Regions from separate parts of the Sphingobium sp. B2 genome, predicted to be linked through region 1. Evidence: predicted binding sites of a transcription regulator. Region 1 holds the regulator's gene; the other holds the start of a gene.
What was found. The regulator LexA, encoded in region 1, represses DNA repair genes until DNA is damaged. The targets are predictions, from matches to a motif close to GTTCCNCNCTTGTTCT.
Positions count from the first base shown of each region.

Region 2: the regulator LexA is predicted to act here: its motif matches at 3,144-3,159, upstream of FE851_RS07715 (ATP-dependent helicase).

Region 1 is NZ_VDBZ01000001.1:1,200,198-1,206,216, reverse strand. Features, by position in the region: gene trpC (indole-3-glycerol phosphate synthase TrpC) at 1-568, shown strand, start outside; gene moaC (cyclic pyranopterin monophosphate synthase MoaC) at 565-1,035, shown strand; gene FE851_RS05930 (molybdopterin molybdotransferase MoeA) at 1,032-2,216, shown strand; gene lexA (transcriptional repressor LexA) at 2,342-3,013, shown strand; gene FE851_RS05920 (ComEC/Rec2 family competence protein) at 3,004-5,148, opposite strand; gene gltX (glutamate--tRNA ligase) at 5,198-6,019, shown strand, end outside.
Region 2 is NZ_VDBZ01000001.1:1,579,454-1,585,472, forward strand. Features, by position in the region: gene FE851_RS07685 (pseudouridine synthase) at 1-567, shown strand, start outside; gene rsmD (16S rRNA (guanine(966)-N(2))-methyltransferase RsmD) at 564-1,115, shown strand; gene FE851_RS07695 (globin domain-containing protein) at 1,100-1,543, opposite strand; gene FE851_RS07700 (RrF2 family transcriptional regulator) at 1,652-2,125, shown strand; gene FE851_RS07705 (Fe-S oxidoreductase) at 2,088-2,531, opposite strand; gene FE851_RS07710 (GFA family protein) at 2,728-3,123, opposite strand; gene FE851_RS07715 (ATP-dependent helicase) at 3,227-5,503, shown strand; gene FE851_RS07720 (cache domain-containing protein) at 5,564-6,019, opposite strand, start outside.

The sequences.
Region 1 (6,019 bases):
CCCCGCCCATGCGCAGGCCTATGCCGCTGGCGGCGCGGCCTGCCTGTCGGTACTGACGGACGAACCCTATTTTCAGGGTCATGACAATTATCTGATGGCGGCCCGCTCCGCCTGCCCGCTTCCCGTGCTGCGCAAGGATTTCATCGTCGATCCCTGGCAGATTTTGGAAAGCCGGTCGCTGGGGGCCGACGCGATCCTGATCATCGTCGCCGCCCTTGACGACAAGCAGATGGCAGAGATTGAGGATGCAGCGCTTGGGCTTGGCATGGACGCGCTGATCGAAGTGCATGACGAGGCGGAAATGGAGCGCGCGCTCAAGCTGCGATCCCGCCTGATCGGCGTCAACAATCGCGACCTGCGCGATTTCAGCGTCGATTTCGCCCGCACCTATGAACTGGTGGGCAAGGCGCCTGCCGGTTACACCTTCGTCGCCGAAAGCGGCCTTGGCAGCCATGCCGACCTGACCGCCATGGCCGATCATGGCGTGCGCTGCTTCCTGGTTGGCGAAACGCTGATGCGGCAGGCCGATGTCGAGGCGGCGACGCGCAGCCTTCTGACCGGCGCATGACGGGCCTTACCCATCTCGACGCGGGCGGCGCGGCGCGCATGGTCGATGTGTCGGCCAAGGCGGTGACCGCGCGGGAAGCGATTGCAAGTGGCCGGATCGACATGATCGCCGATGCCGCTGCCGCGATTGCGCAGGGACTGGTCAAGAAGGGCGACGTGCTGGCGGTCGCGCGGGTCGCGGGGATCATGGCTGCCAAGCGCACGGCCGACCTCATCCCGCTTTGTCACCCGATCGCGCTGAGCAGCGTGAATATCGACTTCGATCTGGACGAAAGCGGCGTGACCGTCACCGCCACCGCGCGCACCGCTGGCCAGACGGGCGTGGAAATGGAGGCGCTCACCGCTGCCTCGGTCGCGCTGCTCACCATCTATGACATGGCCAAGGCGCTCGACAAGGGCATGGTCATTGGCCACGTCCGCCTGATCGCCAAGAGCGGCGGCAAGTCGGGCGACTGGCGCGCGGCATGAGCCTGCTGCCCGTCGCCGAGGCGCAGGCCCGCCTGTTCGCCCTTGCGAGCCCGCTGCCAGCGGAAGCAGCACCGGTCGCCGCCTGCAACGGACGCTGGCTGGCCAGCGACCTACTGGCGCTGCGCAACCAGCCCTGGGCCGATCTGTCCGCGATGGACGGCTATGCCGTGCGTGCCGCTGAATGGCCGGGGCCGTGGCAGGTCACTGGCGAAAGCGCGGCTGGCGGCGCTGTGCCTGCGCCGCTGGCGCCCGGACAGGCCTGCCGCATCTTCACCGGCGCGCCCCTGCCCGCTGGCGCAGACACGATCCTGATTCAGGAAAATGCCATCCGCGAGCGCGACCGACTGACCGCCAGCGACGATCTTTTGCCTGTCGGGCGCAACATCCGCCCGGCCGCGTCGGACTTTGCAACGAACGCACTGTTGCTGGCAGCCGGGAGCGCCCTTACGCCCGCGCGCATCGCACTTGCCGTGCTGGGCGGCCATGGGACGCTGCCGGTCGGCCGCCGCCCCACGGTCGCGCTGATCTCAACCGGCAACGAACTTGTGCCGCCCGGCGCGCCGACCCCGGCGGGCAGCCTGCCCTCTTCCAATGCGGCCATGCTGGCGGCGATGCTGGCAGGCCTGCCGTGCGATGTCGTTGATCTGGGCATCGTTCCCGATGATCTCGACGCCATGACCGCCGCGCTGAAACGCGCGGCGGCGGCGGACATCATCGTCTCCACCGGCGGTGCATCCGTCGGCGATCATGACATGGTCCGGCCTGCCTTCGCGCAGGCGGGGGGCAGGCTCGATTTCTGGAAGATCAGGATGCGACCGGGCAAGCCGCTAATGGCCGGTACCATCGCCGATGCCGTATTTTTGGGCCTGCCGGGCAATCCGGTCTCTGCCTTTGTCACCGCGACCCTGTTCCTGTTGCCGCTGGTGCGTCATCGCGCCGGATCGACCGCGCCGCTCCCGCGCCTGAGCGAGGCGCGCCTTGCCGCGCCGCTACCTGCGACCGGCGATCGCGACGATTATCTGCGCGCCTATCGGGGGGAGGCCGGGATCGTCTCCGTCACGTCGCAGGACAGCGCCGCCACGGCCGCTATGGCGATGGCCGACTGCCTGATTGTCCGCCCTGCCGGTTCATCGATCGCCGCCGCAGGCGACATCGTCACCATCCTGCCCCTGACGGACTGATCGACCGTTTGATTGAACCCGGTTCCCATGGCCAGATGCGCCGCTTCCGGTCCGTTGTTGGTCGCTTGACTCGCCTCCTTCCGTTTCCTATGTGTTCCTTATACGTTCCATGGAGGACCGCAGGCATGTTGACCCTCAAGCAGCAGGAATTGCTGAGTTTCATCCAGACCCGGCTGGAGGAAGGTGGCGTATCCCCTTCTTTCGAGGAGATGAAGGATGCGCTCGACCTGCGATCCAAGTCCGGCATTCACCGGCTGATCAATGCATTGGAGGAACGCGGCTTCATCCGCCGCCTGCCCAATCGCGCCCGCGCGCTGGAGGTGTTGAAGCTCCCCGACGCCATGCACCGCGCCCCCGCGCCGGTTGCTCCGGCCAAGCCGCAACTGGTGCCCAGCCTGCCGATCGCTGCCAATGACGTCATCGAAATCCCGCTGCACGGCCGTATTGCCGCCGGCGTCCCGATCGAGGCGATGGAGGGGCAGAATATGCTGTCCGTCCCCGCCGCGCTGCTGGGGGCTGGCGATCATTATGCGCTGGAAGTGTCGGGCGATTCGATGATGGAGGCAGGAATTTTGGACGGCGATTTTGCGCTGATCCAGCGCACCGATGTCGCCCGCGAAGGCCAGATCGTCGTCGCCCTGATCGACGATGCGGAAGCGACGCTCAAATATTTCCGCCGCGAAGGACAGCGCGTCCGGCTCGATCCCGCCAACAGCGCCTATGAACCGCAAATCTATGATCCGCGACAGGTGCGAATTCAGGGCAAGCTGGCGGGACTGCTGCGCCGCTATAATTGAGGCCGCCATGACGGGTGACGGCGAGGGCGCGGTGCGACGATCCAGGGATGAGCGTCGCCCGCCATCCTCACCGTGCTGATCCGCGCATCGTCCAGGTCAATGGCAATGCCGCCGGTTCGCGCCAGCATCCGTCGGTCGATCTTCAACCAGCGCGGGCGACACCAACGTGGCAGCGCGCGATCGGCAATGACGATGTCGGCGGCGGCACATTCCCGGCTGAACAAGGCCCGTTCGACCAGCATGTCGCTGCGGGTGGCCAGCACATGCCAGCGCCGCCCGCCCGCCTGTATCCCCACTGCGCACAAATCCGTCGAGCAGCGCGCCTGCCGCAGGTCCGCCATCGCTTCGATCGGCCCGTCATAGCCCGCGCTCTCCGCCAGCGTGTCGCGCACATAATCGCCTGCGCCCGCGCGCAGCAGTGCCATGCCGCCTGTCGATGTCCGCACCGCGACGTGGCGGCCATCGCTCGTCACCAGAATATCGGGCGGTGATAGCAAAAGCACGCCGGTCACGCCGATCGCCACTGGCCCAAGGCCCAGCCAGCGCCACCCGCTGCGCCACAACAGACACCAGAGCAGCCCGCCGATCATCAGCGCGAACAGCCAGGATGGCACCGCCGGCGTCAGCATTGTCGCCATTGGACTGGCGGCGACGCCATGGGCGACCAGCAGCAACAGGTTCAGCGTCTGCGCGGTCATCCACCAGAAGAGGGCGCCCAGTCCGACAAGATCGAACAGCAACGCCAGCGCCTCCAGCGGCATCACGACAAAGGTAGTCAACGGGATGGCGACGAGATTGGCGAACGCCCCCAGCATCCCGGCCTTGTGAAAATGGAACAGCGCGATCGGCATCAGCACCAGTTCGACGACAATGCCGGTCATCAGCATTGCCGCCAGCACGCGCCCCGCCCTGCGCGCCCACCCCTCATCCCGCGCGCTGGTCAAGGCGCGAAAACGCGGATGCTCGGCCAGCGCAACCAGCGCGGTAACGGCGGCAAAGCTCATCTGGAAACTCGGCCCCGTCATCGCTTCGGGCCAGAAGGCCAGGACGATGAGCGCGCCCACCGCGACCAGCCGCAACGTGATCGCGTCGCGCCCCAGCGCCAGCCCGCCCAGCACCAGCAGCGCGGCGATGCAGGACCGCAGCGTCGGCACCTCCGCCCCGGTCAACAGCGTATAACCAATCCCCGCCAGCGCCCCGCCCGCCGCCGCGATCAGCATCAGCGGCCAGTCGAGCGCCGCTCGCTGGCTCAACGCCATCACCCGCATCAACAGGAAAATCACCGCGCCGATCAGCGCCGTCACATGCAACCCGCTGATCGAGAGCAGATGGGCAAGCCCGCTACGGCGCATCGCTTCGGCATCGGCCTCCGCAATCGCGCCCTGGTCCCCCGTCGCCAGCGCCACGGCTATGCCCTGCGCCGGCCCGTCCACCTGCTCCCGAATATGCGCGAACAAACGCGCGCGCAGCGGCGGCGGCGCGGATGACGGGCGTAGGACGTCAATCGGTTTGAGCGCCTTGCCGGTCGCGCCAATCCCCTGAAAATAGGCACGCGCGGCAAAATCATAGCCACCCGGCACGCTGGGCGGGGCTGGCGGCATTAAACGGACGCGAAAGCGGATCACCGCCCCCTCGCCCAATCCGGCCGGAACATCCGCCTCGGCTATGTTGACCCGGATCGTGGCTGGCAGGCCCGGCGCGTCGACCGGACGCAGCATGGCGCGCACCATCTGTTGCGCGGGAACCGCCCGAACCGCCATCACTTCACCCGTCACCACGGTAAAGACAGCGCGCGCCAGCGGCGGCTGCCCCAACAGCACCGCTTTCCCCCATATCAGCGCGCATCCGATGCAGGCCAGCATTCCGCCCGCCACGATCATGCGCCGCAGCCGCGCGCCATCGGGCAGCAGCGACCCCAGGCAAGCGAGCGCCAGCGCACCACAGCAAAAGGCCAGCCACCCGGCCCTGTCGGGCAGCAGGAACCAGGCAGCGATGCCCGCGCCCAGCGCGATCGGCACCCATAGGGGAATTTGCTCGCGCTCCGTCTCCAGCCAGCTTTCCACCCGCGAAAACGCCCCGCGCAACCACGCCGGAGCCCCCCACCAAAGGGAGGTTTGTCGTGGCTCAAAAGCCATGCTAGGGGGCGACGCATTCATGGAACAGGCAGGACGAATGTCAGCGAATATGACGGCAAGTGCAACGGGAATGAACAAGCCGGTAGTGACCCGTTTCGCGCCATCGCCAACCGGGTTCCTGCATATTGGAGGCGCGCGCACCGCTTTGTTCAACTGGCTGTTCGCCCGCCACCATGGCGGCAAATTCCTGCTGCGGATCGAGGATACCGACCGCGCCCGCTCGACCGAAGAAGCGGTGGCGGCGATTTTCGACGGGCTGGATTGGCTGGGTCTGGGCGGCGATGAACCGGCGGTGTTTCAATTCGCCCGCACGCCGCGCCACGCCGAAGTCGCCAACGCGATGCTGGCGAACGGCCACGCCTATAAATGCTATGCCACGCCCGAAGAACTGGCGGAACTGCGCGAACAGCAGCGCGCGGCCAAGCAGCCGATGCGTTATGACGGGCGCTGGCGCGACCGTTCGCCCGAAGAAGCGCCTGAAGGTGCGCCTTTCGTCATCCGTCTGAAAGCCCCGCGCGAAGGCGAAACGGTGATCGAGGACGCGGTGCAGGGCCGTGTCGTCGTACAGAATGCCGAACTGGACGATATGATCCTGCTGCGGTCCGACGGTACGCCCACCTATATGCTGGCCGTCGTCGTCGACGATAATGACATGGGCGTCACCCATGTGATCCGCGGCGACGATCATCTCAACAACGCCTTCCGCCAGCTTTGCATCATCCGCGCCATGGGTTGGGACGAGCCGGTCTATGCCCATATCCCGCTGATCCACGGATCGGACGGCGCGAAATTGTCCAAGCGCCACGGGGCGCTGGGCGTGGATGCCTATCGCGACGATATGGGGATGCTCCCAGAAGCGGTCCTCAACTAT
Region 2 (6,019 bases), 380 kb from region 1:
GTGGCGATTGCCGCGCCGCCCCCTGCCCGGCTGTTCCTGTTTCACAAGCCGACCGGCTTCCTGACGACCGAGCGCGACCCCGCCGGACGACCGACCATCTATGACAAGCTGCCCGCCGATCTGCCGCGGGTGATGCCCATCGGCCGGCTGGACATGACCACGGAAGGGCTGTTGCTGCTGACCACAGATGGCGGCTTCAAGCGCCAGATGGAACTGCCCTCCACCGGGGTGCCGCGCACCTACCGGGCGCGCGCGTTTGGCGAGGTGAGCCAGCAGCAACTGGAGGATCTGTTCGACGGGATCGAGATTGAGGGCGTTCGCTACGGCCCGATCGAGGCCAATCTGGAACGGCGCACCGGACGCAACCAGTGGATCGAAATGACCCTGACGGAGGGCAAGAACCGTGAAGTCCGCCGGGTGCTGGAACATCTGGGGTTGCAGGTCAACCGACTGATCCGCACCAGCTATGGCCCCTTCCTGCTGGGCGACCTGCCGCCCGGCGCGGTTCAGGAAATACGCCAGCATGACCTGGTCCAGTTCAAGGCCAGCCTGAAGGACAGCAAATGAGGATCATATCCGGCCAATGGCGCGGTCGCCCGCTGACCGCGCCGAAGGGTGACGCGACCCGACCCACCGCCGACCGGACCCGCGAGACGCTGTTTTCGATGCTCGTCAGCCGGATCGGATCGTTCGAGGGGCTGGCGGTCGGCGACTTTTTCGCCGGGTCCGGAGCGCTGGGGTTCGAGGCGCTGTCGCGCGGCGCGGCGACATGCCTGTTCGTCGAGCAGGACAAGCTGGCGATCGATTCGATCCGCGCCAATGGCGAAAGGCTGGGCATCAGGCCCGACATCAGGGCGTCTAGCGTCTTGTCTTTGGGGTCCGCGCCCAAGCCATTGGACCTCATCTTCATGGACCCGCCCTATGGCACGGGGGCGGGACAGGTTGCGCTCGACAAGCTGGGGCGGCTTGGCTGGACCGGGCCTGCGACCTGGATCAGCATCGAGACCGACCGGCGCGAGGATGTCGAGGTGAAGGGCTTTGCCATCGACGCCGTGCGTGACGCGGGCAAGGCGCGGATCACCATATTGCGGGCAGTGGATCAGGCGGCTTCGTAAGCCGCCGTCTCCTTGGCGATCAGGATCTCGGCGAGAAAGCCATAAGCCTCCGCCCAGGCGTCCAGCACTGCGTCCGTCGCGACCTCTTCGCCCAATGTCTCCCGGATGGCAGGCAGCAGGGCTGCGGCGACCTTGGGATAATGTTCCGGCCGGACTCCGGTTTCGACATGGCGCGCGACCATGCGGGCGACCGCGCCGTCGAGCGCACCCAGTTTGTCGATATTCTCCGCGTAGCCAAGGATCGCCGCAGCCAGACGCCTGGGCTGTTCGCCGCTTGCCTGTGCAGCCTGATCGAACATCGCCTTCACCTCTTCGTCCTGAAAGAGCCTGGCATACATGGCCGTCGTGATGGCGACGCCATGCTGGCGCAGGGCGGGACCAGTGGATTTGACGATTGCGATGGTGGAAGCCGACAGTGAGCTGGACATATAAACGCCTTTCGACAGACTCGATAAGCGGTATTTAATTTGCATCTTTTAAGATGTAAACAGGATATATGTTTTAACCTGCCTGTCGCAGGATTAACGAACGAACCCATGCAACTGACCCGACATACCGATTATGCGCTGCGCGTGCTCATTCATCTGGCAGCATCGCCAGACGGGCGGGCGACGATTGCGCAGATTGCCGACGCCTATGGACTGTCGCGCAATCATTTGATGAAGGTAGTGCATGGCCTAGCGCAGGGTGGCTTTATCGCGACCCAGCGCGGGCGCGGCGGTGGCTTTTCGCTCGCACGCGCGCCGGAGGAGATCAGCATCGGCGCGGTGGTTCGGCATAGCGAGCCGGACATGAGAATGGCCGACTGTGCGACCTGCCCGATCAGCCCATCCTGCGGGCTGACAGGCATATTGGCACAGGCCGCCGCTGCGTTTCTGGCCGTGCTGGACCGGCACAGCCTGCGCGATGCGACCCGCGACCGGGCCGGACTGGCAGCGATCATCGCTGCCCTGCCCGGCCCGGATGCATTGGTCAGCGGCGACGCGCCTTGCGCGCCTCGCTCGGATTGATGCAGCTATCCTGCACAGTTTTCGAACAAACCGGATAGTCCTTCGCCTCCGCCGGGGGCGGGGTCATGTTGCCACCTACGGTCACCGGGTTGGCAGCCGATCCGACGGGTGCAGCCGGGTCATTGGGAACGCCAGCAGGCGCCGGTTCCATGCCGGGGTCTGCCGGGACAGCGCCGGTCGGCATCCCTGCATTGGGATCAGCAGGGGTTGCCGGAGCAGTTCCGGGTGCGGCAGGAGCCGTCATGGCAGGGTCTGCTGGCATGGCGGGGGCGGCAGGATCGGCAGGCGGTGCCATGTCGCCAGCGGGCGGCTGGCTCATCGGAGCCGGGGTTTCCTGCGCGGTGGCAACGCCTGTGACGGCAGCAAAACTGAGCATCGCGGCGCTGGCCAGCATGATCGACTTCATCGGAAAATATCCTTTCCTTCTTTTCTCATGGCCCCATTACGCGGGGAAGAGTGAGCGAAGAACCGGAGTCGTGACGCGCCCGTTCCGGCTGTGGCGGTGAGCCGTGCCGGATGCGCCATGAGATGAAGCATGAGTGGTCTGCTGGCCAATGCGCCCAAGAGAGGGGCATCTGCCCTTCCCTCCGTATCGAACCGCCTTATTCGCCGGGAAAGCGATCGAATTTTGGCAGCTCGTTAGCCGTTGCCATCCACGGCGGCGCTTCGGCCATCTGGATATGCGCCTGGGGCGGAAAGGCCGACTGATCGTCTAGCGTCGCCGTCTGAATATCGATGCCGCCGGGGAAGATGGCGGGATTGGTGTAGAACAGCCCGGTACCGCACGTTCCGCAAAAATGACGGGTAGCGTTCTCGGAGGATTGATAGGCGACCGGCGTGCCTTCAATGCTTACCGCATCCTGCTGAAACAAGGCCCAACCGACCATCGGCGCGCCGGAACTGGCGCGGCAATCAGCACAGTGACAGATGGCGCTATGCGCGGGCTCCCCGCTGACTTCGTAGCGGATAGCGCCGCACTGACATTTCCCCGTCGCCATGATTCGTCCTCCCTTGCACAATTCCCCTTTTGTTCTCATAGAAGGCGCGTCACTGCAAGGCTGATGCCTTGCCCCCGCCCCTGCCCAGCCCTAGTTGTTGTCCATGAACTTTCCCGCCCCCTCCTCCACCGACCCCGACTATATCAAGGGCCTGAACCCGCCGCAGCGCGAAGCGGTGCTGACGACCGAAGGGCCGGTGCTGGTGCTGGCGGGTGCCGGAACGGGCAAGACGGCTGCGCTGACCGCACGTCTGGCCCATCTGGTCGCGACACGGCGCGCCTGGCCGTCCGAAATCCTGTCCGTCACCTTCACCAACAAGGCGGCGCGGGAAATGCGCGAACGGGTGGGGCGGATGATCGGTCCGGCGGTCGAGGGGATGCCATGGCTGGGCACGTTTCACGCGATCGCGGCCAAGATGCTGCGGCGTCATGCCGAACTGGTCGGGCTGCAATCCAATTTCACGATCCTGGACACGGACGACCAGTTGCGGCTGATGAAACAGTTGATTCAGGCCGAAGGGATTGACGAGAAGCGCTGGCCCGCGCGGCAATTGGGCGGCTTGATCGACCAGTGGAAGAATAAGGGCTGGAACCCGGACGACATCAGCGCGGGCGAGAGCGAGGGCTATGCCAATGGCAAGGGCCAAAAGCTGTACGCCGCCTATCAGGCCCGGTTGCGCGCGGTTAATGCCTGTGATTTCGGGGACTTGCTGCTGCATGTTCTGACGATATTGAAAAGCCATCGCGACGTGCTGGAAAGCTATCGGCAGCGGTTCAAATATATCATGGTGGACGAATATCAGGACACCAACTCCAGCCAATATCTGTGGCTGCGGCTGCTGGCGCAGACGCGCAAGAATCTGTGCTGCGTGGGCGATGACGACCAGTCCATCTATTCCTGGCGCGGGGCGGAAGTCGCCAATATCCTGCGGTTCGAGAAGGATTTTCCCGGCGCGAAGATCATAAGGCTGGAACAGAATTATCGTTCCACCCCGCATATATTGGGCGCGGCATCGGGCGTGATCGCCGAAAATGGCAATCGGCTGGGCAAGACATTGTGGACCGACATCGACGTGGGCGAGAAGGTGCGCGTCGTCGGCATATGGGACGGGCCGGAAGAAGCGCGGCGGGTCGGCGAGGAGATTGAGGCGATCCAGCGCGATGGCGGGTCGCTGGACGAAGTTGCGATACTGGTTCGGGCGCAGCACCAGACCCGTGAGTTTGAGGATCGCTTCATCCAGATCGGGATGCCGTACCGTATTGTCGGCGGTTTCCGCTTCTATGAACGGGCCGAAATCCGCGATGCGCTGGCCTATTTGCGGCTGGTGAACCAGCCCGCCGACGATCTGGCGTTCGAACGGATCGTCAATGTGCCCAAGCGGGGCCTTGGCGACAAGGCGGTGGAGAAATTGCACCGGCTGGCGCGGGCGGAGGGGATACCGCTGCTCCACGCGGCGGCGCGCATCCTCGACACGGACGAACTGACGCCGCAGGCGCGCCGGTCGCTGGGCGCTTTCGTGGGCGATGTGGCGCGCTGGCGCGACCGGGCGGCCACCCTGCCCCATGCCGAACTGGCGCGGCAGATATTGGACGAGAGCGGCTATACCGCGATGTTGCAGGCCGAGCGATCGACCGAGAGCGCCGGGCGGCTGGAGAATCTGGGCGAATTGGCGCGGGCGATGGAGGAATATGAGACGCTGGGCGCGTTTCTGGAGCATGTCAGCCTCGTCATGGACAATGAAGCGCAGCAGGAAGAGCGCAAGGTCACGATCATGACGATCCATGCCGCCAAGGGGCTGGAGTTTGATTCGACCTTCCTGGTGGGTTGGGAGGAAGGGATTTTCCCGTCGCAGCGGGCGCTGGACGAAGGCGGCCTCAACAGCCTGGAGGAGGAACGACGGCTGGCCTATGTCGCGATCACGCGGGCGCGCAAGCACTGCACGATCCTGCACGCCGCGAATCGGCGCATCTATGGCCAATGGACCAGCAGCATCCCGTCGCGCTTCGTCGGCGAATTGCCGCCAGAGCATGTCGATGCGGAAAGCAGCATGAGCGGTGGCGCGTCCTTGTGGCGCGCCAACTGGTCGGAACGAGACGATCCGTTCGCCCATGTCGGGCGCGGCGAAGGGCGTGGCCCGGGGTGGCAGCGGGCGCAATCATCCGGCCAGTTCAGCCGCGAGCCGGTGCGGATCGTGGAGGCGCGCGCATCGGCCGTGTCGATCGGCAACAAGGGTCGCAGCGACATGGCGCTGGGCCTGCGCGTGTTTCACCAGAAATTCGGTTATGGCACGGTGGCGGAGATTGAGGGCAACAAGCTGGAAATCGAGTTCGAAACGGCCGGACGCAAGCGCGTGATGGACAGTTTCGTGTCCATCCCCTGACCCGGCGTGACTGGCCATCGAGGCAGTACATGCCGTCGATGGCCCCTGGTCGGTCCCGGCCTATTCGGGATAATAGCCGACACCCACGACATGATTGTCGACCAGTTCGATCAGCGACATCTTGCGTTCAACCCGATTGTCAGCGCGGTTGAGCCAGACATAGTTGATCTTTCCATGGCCGCTGGTGCGGGCAATTTCTATCATGTCGCGCACGATCGGTTTGCCTTCCGCATCGGTCAGATCGCTGACATCGCGGCCGACCAGGCCGGGATGCGCGCCATAGGCTTCGTAGACCCCGTTGAGATCAAACACGAACACATAGAGTTCCCCGGTGTTGAATGCCCCGTCCTTTTGATTGAACGCAGCAAAGGCAGGCCCGGCGCCGGCCGTCTTGATGGTCGCCACGGCTTTTTCGAGCATGGCCTGCGCCTGTGCTGCATCGGCATGCGGGGCGGCCAGGGCGGGGGCGGCGGAAAGCGCGAGGGCGCAGACCATAGCCGTGAGGGTGCGCGAAAA